One region of the Lactobacillus sp. 3B(2020) genome, then DNA from elsewhere that is predicted to be linked to it. Evidence: predicted binding sites of a transcription regulator. Region 1 holds the regulator's gene; each other region holds the start of a gene.
What was found. Region 1 encodes Rex, which represses fermentation and respiration genes when NADH is low (regulators of the CRP and FNR family bind a similar motif). Its sites were predicted from a motif close to TTGTGAANTANTTCACAA; they were not measured.
Positions count from the first base shown of each region.

Region 1 (8,328 bases):
GGTCGTGGTACCTTCACGATGACCTTTGACCACTACTCAGCAGTGCCAAAGTCTATCCAAGAAGAAATCATCGAAAAGAACGGTGGCAACAAGTAATTTCCGATTACTTAGTTACCAAAAATAAAAAGGCCAGGAGACGTCCTGGCCTTTTTAGTACATAAAATTAGAAAAACAAGTAAACTAGCATTCGTTTGGTTATGGAAGGTTGGTTTTGAAGCTTGGCGAGGGTTTGCTTTGCTTCACTTAAATTATTAGTGATGATTCCATCAACGTGGTAAAAGTACATTTCCCTAATCCCCCACTTTGTATCTACGGTCCAAGCAAAAACTAATTGTTTTAGTTGGTGGGTTTGGCGAATAAAGTGGGGATTTAAGGTTGAATATTCCATATCTTCACCAACCTCTGAAAGTGGATTAGTTATGGTGTAGGGCTGAAGGTAGAGGAGTTTTAACTGTGGATTAAGCTGATGTAACTTTTGAATGACTCGATAATCCAATGAATGAACATAGGCATGGTGACGAATTAAAGTTTGACCATATAAGCGATTGAAATGGTTAACCATTGTGGTTGAATCGGCCGGAGTAGTTTTGATTTCAACGATTAAAGGGACGTGAAGTTGATCAGCCACCTTCAAATAGTGAGAAAAACTGACTAATTTTCCGGAATGACCGTGCTCATGAACTCGGAGCTTAGTTAATTCACGGAGGGTTAATTGGTGGGGCCGTTTATTGATCCCAGTTAGGTGCTTTAAATTTTCATCGTGCACCACGATAAACTGATGATCCCGGGTTTCGTGGATATCCATTTCGATCGCGGTTGGGTGATCATGCCGTGTTTTCTTTAATGCTGCTAAGGTATTTTGCACCGCATTATTAGCATTAGTTCCCCGGTGGGAAATTACCATTGGACGCCGGAGTGGTTGGAAATACCACTGAGCCTCAGTGAATGCAAGCCCGAGAAAAAGTAGTGATAATCCCCCGCCTAACACCCAACCCTTTTGCCGACGTGGTCTTTGGGTTTGGAGAACTTGATCAACAAACCATCCACCACTAAGCGTGAGGATTATTAGATGTCCCCATTGGATCAGTGCCAGGGTTAAGCTTGGTGTGGGGTGCCAGCTTGCTTGGATGGCGAGCCCGATTAAAGTGATGAGCACGCTAAAACCACTTGCTAAAATGCTAATTCGCCAAGTGGCTTGCCAAACAACCGGCGCCTTAGTTCGACTATGTTGCCAAGCTGTTTTAAAAGCCATTCGCTGATTGATTTGATACCAAATGGTTGGTAAGAACCGAATGGTAAGACTAAGGCAGACAAGGTTAGTAATGACTCCTAAAATCAAAAAGGTGGGTTTTCGGAAAAGAAAATCTAAAAGAATTTCCGGTAAGCGAAGTTCGACAAAGAGTGGCGTTTTAAAGATTAGGCTTACCCAGGGGGCTAAGGCTAAAATGAGAATCACAGTCTCTAACACTAATGGACCGCCAAGTAAGCGGTAGTGTTTTAGCCATTGCCGCAGGCTTGTTTTCCACGTAAAGGAGCCATCAGTAATCGCTTTAGCGGCGATAACGATACTAATTAGCTCGCTTGTAAAAAGGCCTAGGACGACAAACAGCTCAATAATTAGCAAGATGACGATTATTAACCGATGAGTAATTAACCACGTTGTGTTAGTAAGCGAAACAAAAGGGATGCTGGCGGCCTTTAAAAGGGGCGTCGTTATTTGCCAAACTAAGGGCAAAAACAGGTAGTGATTGAGGAGCTCCCATAAAAAGCCGAGGGCAACGAGAGGACCCCACGATTTTAATCTTGAAATCATGATTGTTTGGCATCAAATTGTTCAAGCTCTTCCGCGGCCGTTGTCCAATCGGTTTCAACTTGGTCAAGCTGAGTAGAAACCGTATCAAGTTGCTTTTGGAGATCGCTTAATTTGGCAATATCAGTAGCAATGTCCGGTTGACTCATTGCTTCTTCAATCTGGGCTTGTTGCTCACTGAGTTCGTTCATCTGCTCTTCTAAGCTGTCAACTTGGCGTTGGAGCTTCCGCCGGGCCCGTTGAGTTTCCTTACTTTGTTGGTAGGAAGTTTGTTTTTTTGACCCCCTTGGACGCACAGAATTTTCATTAGTCATCGTTGAGGCTTGATTAGTAGTTGGCTTAGCGATTGCGGCGAGGTAATCATCATAATTACCCTCGTAGGCGGTCATCTTATCCTTGGTAACGGCAAGAACATCAGTTGCTATTTGGTTGATAAAGTACCGATCATGGGAGATAAAAAGGACCGTCCCTGGGAATTCATTAATGGCGGTTTCAAGTACTTGGCGACTATCAATATCCAAGTGGTTCGTTGGTTCATCAAGGATTAAGAAGTTAATCGGCTTAAAGGACAACTTGGTTAATTCCAGCCGTGCTTTTTGGCCCCCAGAAAGGTCCTTAACCAATTTGAAGACGTCATCACCAACAAAGAGAAAACTCCCTAATAAGGAGCGAATATCGGTTTCGGGAACTTCGGGATGGTCATCCCAGACTTCGTTTAAAACGGTTTTCTCGGGATGGAGTTGTTGCTGTTCCTGGTCGTAGTAACCGATTTGAAGATTAACGCCAAATTTTACTTCCCCGCTAATCGCTGGTAACTTATGGAGTAAAGTTTTAAGCAGGGTTGATTTTCCAATTCCATTTGGCCCGATAATACCGATCCGTTGCCCTTTTTGTTCCTTAAAACTGAAGGGACCAGCGATGGCTTGTTCATGATAGCCAATTTTGAGATCCTTAACGGCTAAAACGTCATTTCCACTGGGTTCGCCGTATTCAAAGCTAAAGTGGATTGAACGGTCATCACTAACCGGTCGTTCAAGGCGATCTATTTTTTCGAGTTGTTTCCGGCGGGCTTGAGCTCGCTTGGTTGTTGAGGCGCGAACGATGTTGCGGTTAACAAAATCTTCAAGTGCCGCAATCTTCTTTTGTTGTTGCTCATAGTGTTTCATTTCCGCTTTAATCCGTTCGGCCTTATGTTGCATAAAAGCGGTGTAATTCCCGGTGTAGTGGGTCAAAGTTTGATTGTCAAGATCATAAACTTCATTGACTACCTTGTCTAAGAAGTACCGGTCGTGGGAAACAATTAACAAGGCCCCCGCATAACTCTTGAGGTAATCTTCTAGCCAAGTTAAAACGCCCATATCAAGGTGGTTAGTTGGTTCGTCGAGAATCAGTAAGTTTGGGGCTTGGAGTAAGATCTTGGCTAAGGCAAGCTTAGTTTTTTGCCCCCCAGAAAGGGAATTGACCGGCATTTCATACATACTTTCGGGGAAACCAAAGCCAGTTAAGACCCCACGCATCTTTGATTCAATGGCAAATCCGTCTTGCTTTTTAAAGGTAGTTTGCAAGCGGTCGTAATTATTTAAAATTTCTTGATACCGCGGAGTTGTTGAATCAACTTCAGCAAGTTGCTCTTCCAAGTGATGGATGGTTTTTTCCATTTGGTGAAGTGGAGCAAAAACACTGTCTAATTCGGCCCAAATGGTATTTTGACTATCCAGCCCCTGATCTTGGGCGAGGTAACCAATGGTGACGTTTTTAGCGACGGCAAGGGTGCCTTCATCCGGTTCCGTAATCTGGGCTAAGATCTTTAAGAGGGTCGTTTTACCAGCTCCGTTGCGACCAACAAGAGCGACCCGGGCATGATCAGTAATTTGCAGATTGATATTGTGAAATAAAACGTCCGCGCCAAATCGGCGGAGGACGTCATTAGTTTGCATTAATAACATGGGTTTAACCTATCTTTCCTTTAAACGAATATTATTGTCCACTGATGATTCTACCATGCTTTTTCGGATCAAAAAAATAACTTTTATTGCAATAAGGTTCACAAAGCTAAAGGGAATTGCTAGAATAAGTTATATGGAAAATTCACAAGTTGGAAGTTGAGGAGGAAAAAAACATGCCATCTCGGAAAATTCCGCGGGCGACAGCCAAGCGTCTGCCGGTTTATTACCGTTATCTAAACGTCTTGTTAAACGCAAATAAAAAACGGGTTTCATCAACCGAATTATCAGAAGCAGTCCAAGTTGATTCAGCGACGATTCGGCGGGACTTTTCTTACTTTGGTGAACTGGGCAAGCGTGGTTACGGCTATGATGTCGAAAGTTTATTAAAGTTTTTCCGTGGAATTCTAAACCAAGATAAATTAACGAGTGTAGCTCTTGTTGGGGTCGGGAGTTTGGGTAGTGCATTGATGAACTATAACTTCCATCAAAGCACGAATTTACGAATTAGTGCCGCTTTTGATCCAAAGCCAGAATTAGCCAATACGATTAAGAGTGGAATTCCAGTTTACCCGGCTTCAGAGTTAAAAAAGCAAATCAAAGAGCAGCAAATTGATGCGGTTATTTTGACGGTGCCTGGTGACAAATCTCAAGCGGTAACTGATGAATTAGTTGCTGCTGGGGTACACGGGATTTTAAACTTTACCCCGGTGCGGTTGTCAGTGCCGAAGAATGTGCAAGTTCAAAATATTGATTTAACCAATGAATTGCAGACCTTGATCTACTTTATTGAAACAAATAAGGTAAATGAATAGTTAAATTATTAACTCTGAGTGGGTGTGACTCAGGAAAACTTTTCGTTAGCGCTGTGCCAGGTATTTGGTGCAGTTTTTTAGTTAGGCTTTAGCAAATTTTAAATTGAGCTACCATTTTATGCTGAAATTGTTTATAATTTATTAGTGTTGTTTTTCTACATATGAGGATAGCGCAAATTAGTTATTCAAATGATGAAATGAATAAAAAGGTAATACTCTTTGGTTAAATGGGAGATAAACTAAGGGGAAACCGGTTAATCTAAGTTTGTTTTAGGGAGTACAGGGGAATGATTTCAAAAGCACAATATCAAGAAGCAAATTACCAATATCAACGGATGCGGGGGCTGAATCTTGATTTGGCGCTTGATGCCGTTTCAAATTCAGCTCGTTTTAAGATCAAGTGGTTTAGTCGCGCATCTGAAGAAGAACAAAATGAAATTGCAGTGCTGTTGAAAAACTTGATCGTCGATGGGCCAATGGAGGCCCCACGGCTATTATCTCGTTATAATCCAAATACGCAGGAATGGCAATTAACGGCTGAACAAACACTGCGGTTACGCGTTTTGTACAACCAAGGTGAACTTCAGCACCTTAACCAACAATGGCAGGCTGCTAAGAAAGTCTTAGATGAATATGCCAAAGACAGCCATCACCGATCGACAGTGATTACTAATCATGATCGGTCGAATCAGCAGTCTTTGATCGTTAATTTGGGTTAGAATAAGTGGTGTAGACTAGGGAGGAATTCTTTTTCTTTCTAGTCTTTTTTATTTTTAAATGCGATGCAAAACCAGGTTTTAAGCAGAGTAGTTCTCCCATTCCGCTTTTAAAAAAGTCAAAAAAGGTCAAACTTTTTTGTTGCAATCTGACTAAACCGTGATATAGTAGAAAATGTAATTAGCACTAGAGAACATTAAGTGCTAACACTGCATCGTGTTGAGTGCTAACTTTACTTAAAATAAAAAATATATTTGGAGGGATTAACGTGTTAAAGCCATTAGGAGATCGCGTAGTTCTGAAAGCTGAAGAAGAAGAAAAGACGGTTGGTGGGATTGTCTTAGCATCTAACGCTAAGGATAAGCCAACTACTGGTAAGGTAATTACCGTTGGGGCAGGCCGGACTTTGGACAACGGTCAAGTAGTTGCCGTTAGTGTTAAGGAAGGCGATAAGGTTTTATTTGATAAGTATGCCGGCCGCGAAGTTGAATATGACGGTGAAAAGTACTTAGTTGTTCATGAGAAGGATTTAGTTGCGGTTATTGACTAAGTTTTTCGTTTAAAAATTAAGCTTGGATAAAATTGATGAGGTGAGAATTAATGGCAAAGGAATTAAAGTTTGCTGAAGATGCACGGGGTGCAATGCTTCGCGGAGTTGATAAGTTAGCTGACACGGTTAAGACCACCATTGGTCCGAAGGGTCGGAATGTGGTTTTGGAACAAAGCTATGGTTCTCCAACGATCACTAACGATGGGGTTACGATCGCCAAGAATATTGAACTTGAAGACCACTTCGAAAACATGGGAGCTAAGTTAGTTTCTGAAGTTGCTTCTAAAACTAATGACATTGCTGGTGATGGAACGACGACTGCTACGGTTTTGACCCAAGCAATTGTTAACGAAGGAATGAAGAACGTCACTGCCGGTGCTAACCCAGTTGGAATTCGTCGTGGGATTGAAAAGGCTACGAATGCCGCTGTTGAAGAATTAAAGACGATGAGCCACGACGTTAAGACCAAGGATGACATCGCCCAAATCGCTTCTATTTCTGCTGCTAACCAAGAAGTTGGGAAGTTGATTGCCGATGCCATGGAAAAGGTTGGTAACGATGGGGTTATCACTATCGAAGATTCTCGTGGGGTCGACACCAGTGTTGACGTCGTTGAAGGGATGAGCTTTGACCGTGGTTACATGTCTCAATACATGGTTACTGACAATGATAAGATGGAAGCCGACTTGGACAACCCATACGTTTTGATCACGGACAAGAAGATTTCAAACATCCAAGATATCTTGCCATTACTTCAATCAGTTGTTCAAGAAGGTCGGGCTCTTTTGATCATCGCTGATGATATTACTGGTGAAGCTTTGCCAACTCTTGTTCTGAACAAGATTCGGGGAACTTTCAACGTGGTTGCTGTTAAGGCTCCTGGCTTTGGTGACCGGCGGAAGGCTCAACTTGAAGATATCGCTGTTTTGACTGGTGGGACAGTTATTTCTGACGACCTTGGGATGCAACTCAAGGACGCTACGATTGACCAACTTGGTTCTGCCAACAAGGTAACGGTTACGAAGGATAGTACGACAATTGTTGACGGTAGTGGCGACAAGGCTGCCATTGCTGACCGGGTTGAACAAATCAAGAAGGCTATCTCTGAAACGACTTCTGACTTTGATAAGGAAAAGCTTCAAGAACGGCTTGCTAAGTTAGCTGGTGGGGTTGCTGTTGTTAAGGTTGGTGCCGCTACGGAAACTGAATTGAAGGAACGGAAGTATCGGATCGAAGATGCTTTGAACGCTACCCGGGCTGCTGTCCAAGAAGGATTCGTTCCTGGTGGTGGTACGGCCCTTGTTAACGTAATTCCAGCCCTCGAAAAGCTTGAAAACGAATCAACGGGTGATGAACAAACTGGGGTTAAGATTGTTAAGGCTGCTTTGGAAGCACCAGTTCGCCAAATTGCTGAAAATGCTGGGGTTGAAGGTTCTGTGGTTATCAACCAATTAAAGAACGAAAAGCCAGGTATTGGTTACAACGCCGCTGATGGTAAGTACGAAGATATGGTTGAAGCCGGAATTGTTGACCCAACCAAGGTTACCCGTTCAGCTCTTCAAAATGCTGCTTCTGTTTCTGCCCTCTTGTTGACGACGGAAGCTGTTGTAGCAGACAAGCCTGAACCAAAGAGTGATGCACCTGTAAACCCAGCTGCCGGTGCCGGCATGGGTGGAATGATGTAGTAGGTTTTGCCGAAAAGTCTGTGAGGATGAGCATGACTGGTATAGAGGCCGGGAAGAAACTAATGTTTCTTTCCGGCCTCTTTTGCATCTCCGAAGGTTACTCAGTAACTAAGGTCAAAGCAGTAGCTGAATGGCAGTTGCTTCCCCAACGGTCGCACCAACCGATTCAGCCTTGCATGGGCTCACAAACGCCAAACCAGTTGGCTGGTTCGCTCCAAAGCACGGCCTTAGCGGATAAGTGCGAACGAAAGGTCGATTCTAATGAATCAACCTTCGTTCTTCTTATCCCAACCAGGCCGTCAAGGAGCTTTTTTCCATCCTCTTTAATTTTATGGTACTAGTTATTTCTATCCGTTTTCGCACGGGAATGAGACATTTCATCCATAAAAACTTGTCTTTTGAATAGGGATTGCGTTACAATTTAGCAATGGCCCCACGTTGTACTAGATGATAACGTGGGGTTGAAATCTTGAAAAGAGAAATTTAAATTAATATAGGAGAGAAATCATGTGGCGGTATCTTAAACGCGTTTTGATTGGGAAACCGTTGAAGACCCTCGATGAAGGTCAAGCCCACCTTACTAAGTTTAAGGCCCTTGCCTTACTATCGTCAGACGCTTTATCGTCGGTCGCCTACGGTACAGAACAGATTACGACTGTTTTAGTTACCCTTTCAGCAGCGGCAATTTGGTATTCGTTACCGATTGCGGCGGTTGTTTTGATCCTTTTGTTGGCGATTACCTTATCGTACCGACAAATTATTAATGCCTACCCAAGTGGTGGGGGTGCCTACGTGGTTGCAACTAAGA
Region 1 is NZ_CP047410.1:1,735,379-1,743,706, reverse strand. Features, by position in the region: gene fusA (elongation factor G) at 1-96, shown strand, start outside; gene GTO83_RS08785 (glycerophosphodiester phosphodiesterase) at 164-1,813, opposite strand; gene GTO83_RS08780 (ABC-F family ATP-binding cassette domain-containing protein) at 1,810-3,756, opposite strand; gene GTO83_RS08775 (redox-sensing transcriptional repressor Rex) at 3,930-4,568, shown strand; gene GTO83_RS08770 (hypothetical protein) at 4,856-5,287, shown strand; gene groES (co-chaperone GroES) at 5,554-5,835, shown strand; gene groL (chaperonin GroEL) at 5,886-7,520, shown strand; gene GTO83_RS08755 (APC family permease) at 8,028-8,328, shown strand, end outside.

Region 2 (8,328 bases), 740 kb from region 1:
GGTCATCAACCGTGTTACCAGATTCGATTGCCAAAGTTAATTCAGCGATCATGTTTGAAGCATCAGCCCCAACAATTTGTGCCCCAACAAGTACCCCTGTATCCTTCAAGAAGACCAAGCGAGCAAAGCCTTCCGTAGCTTTCATGGATACTGCACGTCCATTAGCCGTGAATGGGAACTTAGCGGTCTTAACATCAAGACCTTGTTCTTTAGCTTCTTCTGGAGTAAGACCAGTTGAAGCAACTTCTGGGTCAACATAACATACCGCTGGAATAGCATGGTAATCAACAACTGATGGTTGTCCGGCAATCGCTTCAGCAGCGATTTTACCTTCGTAACTAGCCTTGTGAGCTAAGGCAGGACCGGCAACGATGTCACCAATTGCGTAAATATGGTCAACAGCAGTTTTACCAGCTGCATCAACTGGAATCAAGCCCCGCTTATCAGTTTTGATTCCAACTTGTTCCAGGCCGATGTTTTGAGTGTTTGGTTTCCGACCAACGGAAACAAGAACGTAATCAGCGTTAATCGTTTCGGCCTTACCATTAACTTCGTAGGTAACATCAACACTGTCACCCTTGTCATTAGCTGATTTAGCCATGGCATTCGTAACTACTTTGATTCCCTTGTTCTTAAAGTTCTTAAGAACAGGAGCGGTTAATTCCTTGTCGTAGTTCCGTAAAATTCGGTCAGTTCCTTCAATGATCGTAACTTCAGTTCCAAAGTTAGCATATGCGGACGCTAATTCACAACCGATGTAACCACCACCGATAAGAACCAATTTCTTAGGAAGTTTGTCCAAGGCAAGGGCACCAGTGGAGTCAATAATCCGACCACCGAATTTGAAACCAGGAATCTCGATTGGGTGTGAACCCGTTGCAATGATCAAATTCTTAAAAGTGTAGGTTTGAGCGTGGTCATCGTTCATAACCCGGATGTTGTGTTCATCCTTGATGTAAGCAGTCCCCCGAAGAACATCAATCTTGTTCTTCTTGAAGAGGTAGGCAACCCCGTTAGTCATCCGCTTAACAACACTTTGTTTGAACGCTTGAACCTTGCTGAAATCAAGGTCGACGTTGGCCTTAATCCCTTGGTCTTCGTTATCAAGGCTTGTCCGGTAGTTGTGAGAGACTTGAATGATTGCTTTGGATGGGATACAACCAACGTTTAAGCAGATCCCCCCTAAGGTGTCTTCTTTTTCAACTACGGCTACCTTTTGCCCAAGTTCAGCGGCATGAATGGCAGCAACGTAACCACCAGGGCCAGAACCAATGACAATCGTATCTAAATCAATTGGAAAATCTCCAACAACCATTTAATATCATCCTTCCATCAACAACACTAGGCCATTAACAATAATTCAGGGTCAGCAAGCAATTCCTTCAACCGGTTCATTGCCCGTTGTACTGTCCCACCATCGAGAATCCGGTGGTCAGCAGCCAACGAAAGCTTCAAGACCTTAGCAACCTTTACAAGGCCATCTTCAACAACCGGTTCATCGGAAATCTTACCCATTCCGAGGATAGCAACTTCTGGCCAGTTAATGATTGGCGTGAAGTAACCACCACCGATGGAACCGATGTTAGTAATTGTCATCCCAGTGTTGGCCATGTCATCAGGGCCTAACTTGTGGTCCTTAGCTTTGGCAGTATTTGTTGAAATTTGCTTGGCGATTTCGAACAGACTCTTTTGATCAGCATTCTTAATATTTGGAACAAAGAGACCATTGTCTGTATCCGTGGCAATTCCAACATTAATATAATCACGGTAGTGAATTTCCTTGTTTGCCATATCAACTTTAGCGTTGAATTCAGGGAATTCCTTCATCACAACAGCTAATGCCTTAGTGATGTAAGCCATGAAGGTCAAGTGAACATCGTGTTCCGCAGCCAATTCCTTGTACTTCTTCCGGTGATCCCAAAGCTTATCAACGTTTACTTCATCGAAGACATGGATCATCGGAATTTCACTAACAGCCTTAGCCATTGCCTTGGCCGTAGCCTTACGTACAGGGGACATCTTTTCAACATGTTCTGGCCAACCTTCAGCGGCAACTGGAGCAGCCGTTTCTGGAATCGCAACCGTCGTAGTTGCTGGTTCAGCATTGGCGGCTGGAGCAGCGGCAACCGCCCCACCATTACTCTTAAAGGCATCGATGTCAGTCTTCAAAACTTGACCATGGTTACCAGTACCGGAAACTTGAGCAATGTCAACACCTTGTTCACGAGCGTACTTCCGAACCCCTGGCATTGCCAATACAGGCAAGCTGTGGTCAGCCTTAGGAGCGGCAACTGGAGCAACTGGCTGAGCTGGAGTAGCTGGTTGAGCTGGTGCGGCAGGTGCTTCTGGAGCAGGAGCTGGTGCAACATCAGCAGCTGGTTCTTCAGAAGTAGCGGCATTATCGCCACTAACGTTACCTTCACCATCGGCAACTTCAAGTTCAACTAATACTTGGCCAACCGTAGCGGTTTCATCTGGTTGAACTAAAATCTTTGTAATCTTACCAGTTACTGGTGAGGATAATTCTTCAACCGACTTATCGTTTTCGATTTGAACTAAATCGTCGTCCTTGTTAATGGTATCGCCTTCAGCAACGTGCCATTCACCGATGGTCCCTTCGGCCATTCCTTCACCAACGTCTGGTAGTTTAAATTGAAACTTTTCACTCATTACTCATTTCACCTCGTTAGAAATTGACGGTGTCCTTAACAGCCTTTTCAATGTCATCGGCATTTGGAAGCCATTCATCTTCAGCAGCGCTGAATGGGTATGGCGTGTCAGGAGCGCCAACAAACTTGATTGGTGCATCAAGAGAAAGGATAGCTTCTTGAGCAATCAAGGATGCAACTTGGTTCATAACCCCACCAGAACGTTGAGCTTCTTGAACTAAGACAACCTTGCCAGTCTTCTTAACCGTGTTAATGATTGCTTCTTCATCAAGTGGAGCAACCGTCCGCAAGTCAAGCACTTCAGCATTAATGCCTTCACCTTCAAGCTTCTTAGCTACCTTAAGGCTTTCTTGGAGCATGTAACCATAACTAATGATTGAAACATCAGTACCTTCACGTTTTACTTCGGCCTTGTCCAATGGAACCGTGTAAGCTTCATCAGGAACTTCTTCACGCATAGAACGGTAAAGCTTCATGTGTTCCAAGAACATAACTGGATCGTCCGAACGAATTGAGGAAATCAAAAGTCCCTTAGCATCGTATGGGCCAGAAGGAATAACAACCTTCAAACCAGGAGTTTGGGCAGCTAAACCTTCAAGTGAGTCCGAGTGAAGTTCTGGCGTGTGTACCCCACCACCAAATGGTGTCCGAAGGGTAACCGGCATCTTTAAATGACCAGCCGTCCGGAAGCTTTCACGAGCCATTTGCCCAGCAATTTCATCAAAGGCTTCAAAAATAAAGCCCATGAATTGGATTTCTGGAACTGGCCGCCAACCAGTAAAGGCAAGCCCGTTTGCGAGACCCATAATCCCTGATTCTGCTAGTGGCGTATCAAAGACCCGGTCTTCACCGTACTTTTCTTGAAGTCCATCGGTTGCCCGGAAGACCCCACCGTTCTTACCAACGTCTTCACCGAAAACTAAAACTTTGTCATCACGGGCTAATTCTTCGTCCATGGCGTCCGTGATCGCCTTAACCATTGTTAATTTAGCCATGATTAGTTGCCCTCCTTAGCTTGGTATTCCTTAACTTGACGTTCAATTGCACTTGGCGTTTCGTCAAAGGTGTTTTCAAGGAATTCAGAGACCTTTTGAGTTGGTTGATTTTCAACAATTTCCATTGCCTTGTCGATGTCGTTTTCGACTTCTTCCTTGTAGGCAGCTTCTTTGTCGTCATCCCAAAGACCCTTGTTTTCAAGGAACTTCTTCATCCGAATTAGTGGGTCCTTTGCGAACCATTCTTCTTCTTCTGATTTGTCACGGTAACGCTTAGGATCGTCACCGGAAAGGGTGTGAGCACCGAACCGGTAGCAAATCGTTTCAACTAAGACTGGACCGTTACCAGCAGCAATCCATTCACGAGCTTGCTTAGTAACCTCGTAAACTGCTAAGATATCCATCCCATCGACAACAACACTAGGGATACCAGCAGCAACAGCCTTTTGAGCCAAAACAGGAGCAGAGGATTGAACTTTTCGAGGAACGGAAATTGCATAACCGTTGTTTTGAACAACGAATAATGCAGGTGCCTTGAAGGAACCGGCAAAATTAATTCCTTCATAGAAATCCCCTTGAGAAGTACCACCATCACCGGTGTACGTCCAAGCAACATTCTTGGAACCCTTCTTCTTTAAGCCAAGGGCAACCCCAGCAGTTTGGGCATATTGAGCCCCAATGATAATTTGAGGTGGAACAGCATTCAAACCATCTGGATAAACATTCCCATTAACGTGACCAATTGACCATAAGAATGCTTTTTCAAGTGGCAAACCGTGCTTTACCAGTTCAGGAATATCACGGTAAGCAGTTAAAAGGAAGTCCCCCTTGTCCATTGCGGCACTCGTCCCCATTTGAGAAGCTTCTTCACCAGCAGTTGGTGCGAAGAACCCTAACCGACCTTGCCGGTTTAATTTTGTGGAACGGTCACCCAGAACCCGGGACCAAAGCATTTGCTTGTACAAGTCAACAAGTTGATCGTCAGAGAGGTCGGGAGCCAAATCTGGGTTCACAACTTCCCCATCGTTGTTAAGTACTTGTAAAGTCTCATATTTAGGTGTGTGCTTGAGACTTTCGAAGTCTAATTGTGTCATTATCAATGCCCTCCTTTATTTCGTTAGCGCTTACATATAATATAAATCTTTTTGAAAATAATTCAATATTGTGAAAATAAATACTTTCGTAAAATTAAGTTTATTCACAAACATACCAGGTTTTGTCAAATAAATGAAAACGGTTTAATCACTTTTGTGACCAACTGCCTAAAAAGTATGTGAAGTGAAAAAATTTCAGTTTTTTTATTATTGTTAGCGGTTTCACAAAACTATTATCTAGAATTACCTCGCCAAAACTTTTTTCCTATAATAAATTTGCTACTAATTTTTAGTTCACAAACGAGAATATTACTGGTTTTTCAGCATTATGGTGATTTTTAATGGTAAAAAAATCATATTCTTATTTTCACATTTATGACGTTGCCCTTGTTGTAAGTCCCATTTGGAATGAAAGACCAGCTGATTTAGTGTTAGCAATCCTAAATTATTTAAAATAAGAACAGTCGCACTATTTTTAGTTGATTGATCAAACAATCAATGCTTTCTAAAGAATTTTGAACACTTTACTAACCCTTATGGACCTTTTGGACTTCCATCTTATTAAGGATGCCCAACCTAAATATTCCAATCGAAAGTAGCCAAGGGGCTACGAAAACTTTAATTCATTTTTCGAATGAAACTTTACTAAAAAAGAGTATTTCAGTTTTATCGGTCCTTTTTTTATACTAAAACCTAGAAAAGAGGTTTTATAGCAATGATGAAAAATGAAGAAGCAGTCAAAAATGACCTATTTGGTTTTGGGGATTTAAATGTTGCATTTACTAAGTACTTTACGGGTGATAGTTATCTGAACGGTTTAGTTGCCCCTACTGGGGAGATTGACATCAACGTTTCCAATGTTAATTTTGAACCGGGATGTCGTAATAACTGGCATATCCACCATAACGGGTACCAAATTCTTTTGGTTACTGCCGGAGAAGGTTGGTACCAAGAAGCTGGCCAACCAGCCCAACTCTTGAAGTCTGGTGACGTAATTGTTATTAAACCAGGCGTTAAGCACTGGCATGGGGCAACTAACGATTCTTGGTTCTCTCACCTAGCAATTACTAAAGGTACAAGCGAATGGCTTGAACCAGTTAGTGACGAAGAATACGCTCAATTAGGAGGCAATGATTAACATGGCAAAAAAACAAACCGCAGGTCGCGATCAACTAGGAGAATTTGCTCCTCAATTTGCCGCTTTAAACGATGATGTTTTATTCGGCAAGGTTTGGGCAGATGAAGATTCTTTGAAACCCCGGGATCGTTCTTTTTTGACGGTTACTGCTTTAATTACAAAAGGGGCCTTTGAACAACTTCCTTACCATATGCAAGTTGCCAAGGACAACGGCATTACGAAAACCGAAATTAGTGCAATGATTACCCAACTTGCCTTTTATGTTGGCTGGCCAAATGCCTGGAGTGCATTTAATATTGCCAAGAAGATTTGGAATTAAATTTTACTGTAATTATGTAATAAGGAGGTTGGAAGAAAACCTTCTCAACGTCCTAGAAAAGGTAAAAAGAAACAAGGTAAACAGCAAGAAGATTGCGCCAATCAACTAATTTGCTTGGCCACTGCTGGCCGTAATTGCTGAGTAACATCCGGAGATGAACAAGAGACTGGGAAGAAGCTTGTATTTCTTCCCAGTCTCTCGTTCATATTTTGCTGATCAATTTTTTAAATCCCGAGTTTTACTAAACTTATCCTACTTTGTCTTTTGGGTAAGCATTTCGTAAACATAACTGGTTTCTTCTGGCCGATAAACTCCGTGCAAGGTGCCAACACGCTGAAAGCCAAACTTTTCAATGAGGTGTTGCATTGCGTGGTTATCCTCATGCGTATCGATTCGTAAGGAAACAATATCTTCCCGGTGAATCTTAATAAAATCAATCACATCCCTAAACAAACGTGAGGCATAGCCATTACCAGCATGGTCAGAGTGGATTGCCACCCGGTGAATCGTTAGATACCGATCCGTCTCTAGCAACCACTTACCATCTAATTCATCATATGCGTGATCTGGTGCGGGAAGAATTGAGAATACCCCAACCGTTTCATGATCCGAATCGTGAACTAAGTAGGCAAAGCCATTTGTAATATCCGCCTTAACTTGTTCTGGATTTGGATAGTCCCCCTGCCATTGATCAACTCCTCGCTCGGCAAGTTGGTTTTTCCCATCTTCCAAAACTTCAACAATCCGATTTAAATCATCCATCGATGCTTTTGTTAAGTGCATTAATCTAACACCCTCGCTTTCATTTAGTTTCAAAACATGTTATAACAACATAACACGAAATTAAAAGCAAAAACAAGCAATCTGTCTAAAAGTAAATTCGATTGGAGGAGTCTTTTGAACCACGAAGTACAAATTAAGGCCGTAATCAACTTTGCCCAAAGTAAACTTGGTGATGATGTTACTGGTCACGGAATGGACCATCTCCGCAGGGTCGCCCAACTTGCTACTCACCTTGCTGAAGAGGAAGGAATTGATCCTTTCCTCCCAGTCACTATTAGTTACTTACACGACATCATCGATGACAAGTTAATCGACGATGTGGAAAAAGCGAAAGCGGACGTAAAAACCTTTTTACAGGATCAAGCCTACCAACCAGCTGAACAAGCAGAGATTATGGCAACGATCACTCAAATGTCCTTTGCTAGTACTCTTGGAGGCCAACATCCTCAATTATCCTTGGCAGGTCAAATTGCCCAAGACGCAGATTGGTTAGACGCCTTGGGAGCAACCGGAATCATCCGAGCAGTTTATTATGGCGGTAAACATCATCAAATCATCTATGATCCAAAGATTGCCCCCCGCACACAGATTACTAAGGCTGAGTATCGAAATCTCGATCACGAAACCATTATTAATCATTTTTACGAAAAGCTTTTTAAACTAGCAACAATGTTAAATACCCCAAGTGCCAAAAAAATTGCCCAACAACGTGAGGCCTTTATTCATCAGTTTATTGATCGTTTTTTGGCCGAGTGGGAAGGAAAAGCCTGAGCGAAAGACTTTTTCAATTTAAAAAACTGTGATATCCTAAGCTTACAAATTGGAAGCGATTACGAGGAGAGATAACACTATGGCAGAAAATGCACCACTTTCAAAACTTAATTTAAGTCCCCGGATTATTCAATGGTTTAAGGAAGATATGCACTTAAAAGCAGGTCAAGGGGTAAAATTCTTTGGTAAGGTTTACGGGTCAACGAACGCCCACTCTGGTTTTTCGGCTGGATTAGCGCGGTGTGACCACCCAAACAACCCGGTTATTGATACTGAAATCGATGGAATTCACTTCTATGTTCAATCTTCCGATTACTGGTTCTTCGAAGGACTTGATGCCCAAATCGATTATGATCAATCCATTGATGGGCCTTCTTTCTACTTCACCCCAAATGATGGAAGCAAGCTTGATACTGTTGCTTCTGCAAGTCAACACACAGACTGCAACACCAACTAAACTTAAAAAAAATGAGGCTAAGTTCATCGCATTGATTGCGACTCTTAGTCTCATTTTTCGTTACGCTAAATGTCGGAAAGGTCCACTTGGTAATCGTTGGGA
Region 2 is NZ_CP047410.1:994,383-1,002,710, reverse strand. Features, by position in the region: gene lpdA (dihydrolipoyl dehydrogenase) at 1-1,315, opposite strand, end outside; gene GTO83_RS04990 (dihydrolipoamide acetyltransferase family protein) at 1,342-2,670, opposite strand; gene GTO83_RS04985 (alpha-ketoacid dehydrogenase subunit beta) at 2,687-3,664, opposite strand; gene pdhA (pyruvate dehydrogenase (acetyl-transferring) E1 component subunit alpha) at 3,667-4,758, opposite strand; gene GTO83_RS04975 (cupin domain-containing protein) at 5,474-5,896, shown strand; gene GTO83_RS04970 (carboxymuconolactone decarboxylase family protein) at 5,898-6,215, shown strand; gene GTO83_RS04965 (GNAT family N-acetyltransferase) at 6,468-6,998, opposite strand; gene GTO83_RS04960 (HD domain-containing protein) at 7,113-7,769, shown strand; gene GTO83_RS04955 (HesB/YadR/YfhF family protein) at 7,849-8,226, shown strand; gene preA (NAD-dependent dihydropyrimidine dehydrogenase subunit PreA) at 8,287-8,328, opposite strand, start outside.
Region 2: a site for Rex is predicted at 4,969-4,986, ahead of pdhA (pyruvate dehydrogenase (acetyl-transferring) E1 component subunit alpha). Genes of this name have one in related genera too.

Region 3 (8,328 bases), 840 kb from region 1:
TCATGGCAATTAGCTCTCCCAGACTTCTCTGCAGGAGCAATGGAAAACTGGGGCTTAGTAACTTATCGGGAAGCTTATTTGCTTTTGGATCCTGATAATACCGCGCTGGATACCAAGCGTGTTGTTGCGACCGTGATTACCCACGAATTGGCCCACCAATGGTTTGGAGATTTAGTAACGATGAACTGGTGGGATGATCTTTGGTTAAATGAATCTTTTGCTAATATGATGGAATACCTTTCGGTGGATGCTTTACAACCAGACTGGCATATTTGGGAACTCTTCCAAACTTCCGAAGCGCCAATGGCCTTACAGCGGGATGCTACTGATGGGGTCCAATCTGTTCACGTTGATGTCGAGGATCCCCGGGAAATCGATGCCATTTTTGACGGGGCGATTGTTTATGCCAAAGGAAGCCGCCTTTTGGTAATGGTGCGGTCCTTAATTGGGGATGACGCCTTACGAGCAGGCCTCAAAAACTATTTTACGGCTCATCAGTACGGCAACGCCAAGGGGGATGATCTTTGGCAGGCCCTTGGTGAAGCTTCTGTAATGAATATTGGAGCGATTATGAAGGCCTGGTTGAATCAACCTGGTTATCCAGTCGTGGAAGCCAAAGTGGTTGATGGACACCTTACGTTACATCAAAAGCAATTCTTTATTGGGGATGGCCAGGATCAAAATCGCTTATGGCCAATTCCACTGAATGCTAACTTTAAAGCTCCTAAGTTGATGGAGAAGGCGGATTTAGACCTTGGTGATTACCAAAGCCTCCGGCAAGCCGCTGGGAAACCTTTACGGTTGAATGATGGAAATAATTCCCACTTAATTGTTAAGTATGCTCCCGAATTGCTTGATGATATCCTAAATCACTTAAACGAACTAGACCATATTACGCAATTACAACTCTTACAAGACCTCCGTCTCCTAGCGGAAGCTCACCAAATTAGCTACGCTGATTTAGTTGGTTTACTTGGCAAGTTTAAGGCTAGCCAGTCAGCCATCGTTAATGATGCTCTTTATCGAATCGCAAGTGAATTGCGGGACTTTATCGAACCAAACACACCAAGTGAAACTAACTTAAAGCAATATTTTGCAACCTTGAGTGCTGATCAAACTAAGCGGTTAGGTTGGGAAAAACAAATAAATGATGATTTTGATGCTGAACTAATGCGGCCAACGATTTTGTCAGCTGCCCTCTACGCGGAAGATTCGGCCGCAATTGCCGCCGCTCACGCCTTGTTTGAACAACATTCAGCAGCTAAATTGCCAGCAGACGTACGGGCTTTAGTCTTGCAAAATGAAGTGGTTAACTTTGGCTCTGGTGAACTCTTTGACCAATTATTAGCTGACTATCAGCAAACGAGTGATCCTAGTTACAAGCAAGACCTTTGCTTTGCCTTAACTAAGACTAAGGATGCAACCTTGATTGGTAAGTTAATTGATCGTTTTGAAGATGCCAAGACCATTAAACCGCAAGATCTTCGGGCTTGGTACCGGGGCTTACTTGCCACCCCAGCTGGTCAACAAGCGGCCTGGGATTGGATTCGTGACGAATGGGACTGGCTAGATGCAACGGTCGGTGGCGACATGGAATTTGCAACCTTTATTACGGTTACTTCTGCCATCTTCCATACCCCAGCGCGTCTTGCTGAATTTAAGGCCTTTTTTGAGCCCAAAGTCAATACGCCTGGCTTAACCCGGGAAATTCAAATGGATGTTAAAGTCGTTGAGACCAAGGTAGCCTTAGTTCAAGCTGAGGCTCAAGCGGTCAATGAAGCCGTGACAAGGATGATTTCGAAGTAAATATAAAATGGCACGGAAAACTGGTTTCCGCGCCTTTTTTGAAAGGAAAAAACGTAAATGGATTTATTAAATCAAATGCAACACCACGTTTCGGTACGTGATTTTGAAGCTACGTCGTTGAGTGATGAAGTAAAAACAAAGCTGTTCCAAGCTGCTCAATCTGGTTCTTCCTCAAATTTTGTTCAAGCCTTTACTATCCTGGATATTAAGGATCAATTGGTTCGCAATGAACTTGCCGAAATTTCGCAAAGTGCCGCTTATGTGAAAAAGAGTGGTGGTTTCTTTGTTTTTGTTGCTGACCTGAACCGGCAAGCGCAAATTTTAAAGGCGAATCATCAAAGCTTAGCCCCTTTGAAGAACTTGGAATCTTTTTTAGTAGCGACGGTTGATACCACGATTGCCGCTCAAAATATGGCCTTAATGGCGGAATCAATGGGGTTAGGAATTTGCTATATCGGTGGCATTCGGAATAACCTGGCGCGTGTTGCAGAGTTATTGAATTTGCCAGCATTAACAGTACCACTCTTTGGGATGACGATTGGGATACCAACGGTGAAGAACGAAGTCAAGCCCCGGTTGCCACTCAACCAATTTACTGCCGTCGATCAATATCCTAGAACCGGTTTTACCGAGCTTAAAGATTATGATCAAGCGGTCCACCAGTATTATTTACATCGTTCAAGCCATCAAAAAGATACGACTTGGACCCAAACTCAGGCAACTTTTTTTGCTGAATTACGCCGGCCAAAAGTGGCTCAATTTGTTAAGAAACAAGGATTTGAACTTGTTAAATAAAAAATGGAGTTTCCCAATCAAAGTAGTTGGAAAACTCCATTTTATTTAGAAATAGGTAATTTAACGATTAACCAACTCAAGATTAAGCCGGTCAAAGTGAATGGCAACCAGGCAAACCCAATTGGATAAAGGGGTAAATAGTGGTTGGCAAAATCAATTAGCATTTGTGCCCAGCTAGTCTGCGAAAGTACCGGTGGTAAGGCTTTTACTAGATCAAAGCAAGCTGGGATTAAGGTTAAACAAGTGGTCAAGCGATATAAAAGAACTTGCTGCTTAAAGTGTGGCGAAACAATTCCGAGCAAGATCAAGGCAATCATTAATGGGTAAAGAAAAACCAAAATTGGTAGTGACCACTTAATGATTGAATTAAGACCTAAATTAGCAATTAAAAATGAGATCCCACACGAAAGGCGGAGGAAGTTCTGATAAGAAACTTTAGGGAAAAGCCGGTGAAAATCTTGCGAAAAGGCCGATACCAGTCCCATTCCAGTCGTAATGCAGGCGAGAATAGTTAATAAAGCTAATAATATATCTCCGCCGGTACCAAGATAAAAATGAGCAACTTGAGCCAGGGTGGTGCCGCCATTCGCTGCCAAGCTAAAGTGATGCCGACTTGTTGCTCCTAGCCAAATTAAACCGACGTAAATGATGGCGATCCCGCTTATTCCAATCAGACCGCTGCGGATGGTAGCGAGGGCTTCTGTTTTACGGTCTTGAACCCCCATTTCACGGAGGGTGGTAATAATGGCTACCCCAAAGATGGAGGCACCAAGGCCATCCATGGTGTTATATCCTTCTAAAAAGCCATTTGAAAAGGCACGATTCTGGTAGGTTGCAGTAAAAGTCGCGGTTTTGGCGGAACCCATGGGGTGAATGAAGGCCAAGATAAAGATGATTGCTAACAGACACAAGAAGAGCGGATTAAGATATTTTCCAATCCAATCGGTAATCTTACTCGCATTAACCATTGCTAAGTAACTCAAAGTAAAGAAGAGGGCGGTGTATATCAGTAGCACCAGCCTTTGATTATGGGCTTGAATATGTGGGGCGATGCCGATCGCATATGAAACGGTTGCCGTTCGTGGGGTCGCAAACAAAGGTCCCAGGGTAGTTTGAACGACAATTAGAAAGATTAATGCCGGCCATTTACCAAGTGGCTTGGCCAGGCCATCAATCCCGGTCGAACGAGTTAAAGCCAAGGCTAACAAGGCTAAAAATGGTAAGAGGACTCCGGAAAGTAAAAATCCTCCAGCCGCTACGAGCCAATGTTGACCAGCTAATTGGCCAAGATGAATGGGAAAAATTAAATTGCCAGCGCCGAAAAGCATCCCAAAAAAGAGCGAACCAAGGATTAGATAATCTTTTGAGCGTAATTTTGTCACGTTGATCGTATTCCTTTCAAAGTTTAATTTCGATTTTCACACAATCAAACATTATACCATACTATTAAGCGTTCCTAGTTTTAGCCCAAATGGGTTAATCAAGGAAGAAACAACAACCGAACTGCAATTCAACGTGGACCAACCAATTCTCCTCAAAACTAGACCAATATTTTTTTAGCGCCAAGTAAAAGCAGTTAGCGAATTATTTACACATCATTTGTATCCGTTTCCATTATCTTTAAAACGGGCTAGTTCAAAACGATAATGATAATAGTTTCACAAGCAAACGTTTAACAATAGAGTAAAACCCAATAAAACAAGCCGAAAAGTTTGTTGACTTTTTCACATTACTCCCGTAAACTTATAACCGTAAACAAGATACAAATGATTTAAGAGTTCAAGGAGGACTGTTTAGAATGGCTAAGCAGAATGAAGCTCAAACCCCTGAAGTTGATAAGAAGGCTCGCGCGGAAGCGATGGTTGACAAGCTAGTTAAAAAAGCTCACGAAGCCCTCGATATTATGCAAGGCTTTGACCAAAAGAAGGTTGACTACATTACTCACCAAATGGTTGAAGCTGGGCAAGACAAGCACATGGAATTAGCGATTGAAGCGGTTAAGGAAACTGGCCGGGGAGTCGTTGAAGATAAGGCAATTAAGAATATGTTTGCCACTGAAGAAATTTGGCACAACATTCGTAAGGATCACACTGTTGGTGTTATTAAGGATGACAAGGCAGATGAGTTGATCACGGTTGCTGAACCACTCGGGGTTTTAGCCGGGATTACTCCAGTTACCAACCCAACGTCAACCACGTTGTTTAAGGCCATCATTGCGATGAAGACGCGGAACCCAATTATCTTCTCATTCCACCCCCAAGCTTTGGAATGTTCCCGTCATGCTGCTAAGATTGTTCGGGACGCGGCTATCGCTGCTGGTGCGCCAGAAGGTGCCATTCAATGGATTGACGAACCAAGCCGGGAAACTAGTACTGCTTTGATTAACAACCCCGGAATTGCCTGCACCCTTGCTACGGGTGGCCCCGGAATGGTTAAGGCTGCTTACTCTACTGGTAAACCAGCCTTAGGGGTTGGTCCTGGTAACGGTCCAGTTTACATTGAAAAAAGTGCTAACCTTGCCCGAGCAATTAATGATATTGTACTTTCCAAGACTTTCGATAACGGGATGATCTGTGCTACTGAAAACAGTGCCGTAATTGACAAAGACATTTACGAAGAAGTTAAGGCCGGCTTAGAAGCCAACCGAGTATACTTTGTCCCAAAGAAAGAACACGCTAAGTTACGAAAGACGATGTTCAACGAAAAGACCGGTGGTGTTAATGGTCCAATTGCCGGGATGTCTGCTATGAAGATTGCTAAAATGGCTGACATTAAGGTTCCTGAAGATACCCAAGTCTTAGCAGTTGAAATCAACGAAATTGGTCCAAAGGAGCTTCTTTCTGGTGAAAAATTAAGTCCAGTACTTTCTGTTTACCGGGCCGAAAGTAAGGAAGATGCCTTTGCTAAGTGTAGTGCCCTTCTTAACTACGGTGGGCTAGGACACACGGCTGCTATCCAAACTACTGATATGGATCTTGCTCGTGAATACGGGGTTGAAATGAAGGCTTCCCGGGTTATTGTTAACTCACCATCTGGCCTTGGGGGGATTGGTAACATCTACAACCGGATGACGCCATCTTTGACCTTAGGGACTGGTTCATGGGGTGAAAACTCCATTTCCCATAACGTTACTGACTACGACTTGCTCAACATTAAGACAATTGCCAAGAGGCGGAATAACATGCAATGGATTAAATTACCACGGATTTACTTCGAACGGGACTCTGTTCGTTACCTCAAGGACATGCCAAACATTAACCGGGTCTTCATCGTTACTGGACCATCAATCTACGCTCACGGCTACGTTGACGTTGTTGTTGACCAATTGAAGTTACGGCAAAATGATGTACAATACTTAGTCTTCTCTGATGTTGAAGCAGACCCAAGTACAAATACGGTTCAAAAAGGGGTCGCTTTAATGAAGTCCTTTAAGCCTGATACAATCATTGCTCTTGGTGGGGGTTCACCATTGGATGCTGCTAAGGGGATGTGGATGTTCTACGAAAACGAAAATGCTTCCTTCTTCGGTGCAAAGCAAAAGTTCTTGAATATTCGGAAGCGGGCTTACCGGTTCGATAAGCCAAAGAAGGCTCAAATGGTTGCGATCCCAACGACCTCTGGGACTGGTTCTGAAGTAACACCATTTGCAGTTATCACGGACTCCGAAACGCACGTTAAGTACCCATTAGCTGACTATGCTTTGACACCTGATGTTGCTATTGTCGATCCACAATTCGTTGATACCGTACCAAAGGGTAACATTGCTGCTTCTGGATTGGATGTTCTGTGTCACGCTATTGAATCCTACGTATCTTCAATGGCTTCTGACTACACCCGGCCACTTTCCTTGCAAGCAATTAAGTTGGTCTTTAATAACTTGACGGCTTCTTACAATGGAGATGAAACAGCCCGGGCTGAAATGCACAACGCTTCAACCTTAGCCGGGATGGCCTTTGGGAATGCCTTCCTTGGGATCAACCACTCAATTGCTCACAAGCTTGGTGGGGAGTTTGGTTTGACCCACGGAATCTGTATTGCCATCACGATGCCACACGTTATCAAGTTCAACGCAACCTTGCCTAAGAAGTTCAGCACTTGGCCAAAGTACGAAGCCTTCCGGGCTGCTGACGATTACGCAACGATTGCGCGGACGATTGGCTTAACGGGTGACTCGAACGAGGAATTGATCGATAAGCTTTGTGACAAGATTAAGGAATTAGCCCACTCTGTTGGGGTAACCCTTAGTCTGAAGGCATGGGGGGTTGACAAGGCCCACTTCGACAAGGTGGTTGACAAGTTAGCTACCTTGGCTTACGAAGATCAATGTACAACGGCTAACCCACAAGAACCATTAATCAGCGACCTTAAGAAGATCATGATTGCTGAGTACGATGGTAAAGGGGTCGAAACTAATTAATTAATCTTATGCTCTAACAGTCCTCATAAATCAAAAAGGTGCAGTTGAGAATTTTCTCAATTGCACCTTTTTTGCTAATGTAAAAATTTAAACTGATGATGATCTTCAAAAAGTTTAGCGATTTGCAGTAACTGACTTTCTTGTCCTTTACCAGCCACAAATTGAATACCAATTGGCAAGCCGGTTTTCGTTACGTGAGTTGGAAGACTAATTGCTGGTTCACCGGTCAAGTTAGCTTGCTGGGTGAATGGTGACCGGGTTAAGGCAGCTAACCATTGGTCCCAAATGAATTGTTGTTGCTCCTTTGGACTTAATTCGGTAATGTGGAGCATGGTATCAATTTCTGCTGCGGTATTTAATGGCTCATCAATCTTCGGCGCCGTCATTGCCGTGGATGGGGTCAAAAGTAGATCGTACTTCTGATGGAACTTAGCCATTTGTTCACCCGCAAAATCCCAAGTACTCAATGCGCGACTGTATTGACTAGCAGTAACATGAGTCCCGGTTTGGTAGAGGGCCCAAGTTAATGGCTCCATATCGTCACTCGTAATTGACCGGCCTAAACCAGCTTCAATTTGGTCAAACATGGCGGCGGTTTCGCCTTCGTTCATCAAGTAATAAGTATCCATGAGGTGTTTACCATCAGTTGGCCAAGTAATTTCTTCGGTTTTAATTCCTTGACTTTCTAAGAATATGACCGCTTCTTTAACGGCTTCAATCGCTTCTTGGTCAACGGGTGTTCCGACTGGCGAAACAGTGGTGTAACCAACCGTTAAATTTGGCTTGGTAGCTAATTGGTTAACAAACCCTTTTTCATTCAGTGGAACTTGGAAAACCGCGGCCGGTTGAAGAGCTTGCAAACAATCTAATAATTGGGCGGTGTCGGTGACTGACCGGGTAATCGCAAAGTTACCAGCTGCTCCTTGCCAAGATCGCCAATCACCTGGTCCCGTTACGATTCGGCCACGGGTTGGTTTTAGGCCAATGGTTCCCGTCCAAGAAGCTGGGATTCGAATCGAACCACCACCGTCACTTGCGGCAGCTAGGGGAAGCATACCAGCGGCAACTACTGCTCCTGCCCCACCGGAAGAACCGCCAGGGTAGTAATCGAGGTTCCACGGATTATGGGCATTCCCGTACATTTTCGAGTCCGTAACGTTCTTAAAGCCAAATTCGGGATAGTTAGTCTGGCCGATAATGATGAAGCCGGCAGCTTCCAGTGCTTTGGTAAAATTGCTGGAGCTTTGGGCAATGGTATTACCAAAAAGGCGGTTACCATTGGTTGATGGAAGTCCTGCTTTAGCTTGTCC
Region 3 is NZ_CP047410.1:426,060-434,387, forward strand. Features, by position in the region: gene GTO83_RS02035 (M1 family metallopeptidase) at 1-1,806, shown strand, start outside; gene GTO83_RS02040 (NADPH-dependent oxidoreductase) at 1,864-2,601, shown strand; gene brnQ (branched-chain amino acid transport system II carrier protein) at 2,643-3,989, opposite strand; gene adhE (bifunctional acetaldehyde-CoA/alcohol dehydrogenase) at 4,400-7,018, shown strand; gene GTO83_RS02055 (amidase) at 7,093-8,328, opposite strand, start outside.
Region 3: a site for Rex is predicted at 4,314-4,331, ahead of adhE (bifunctional acetaldehyde-CoA/alcohol dehydrogenase). Genes of this name have one in related genera too.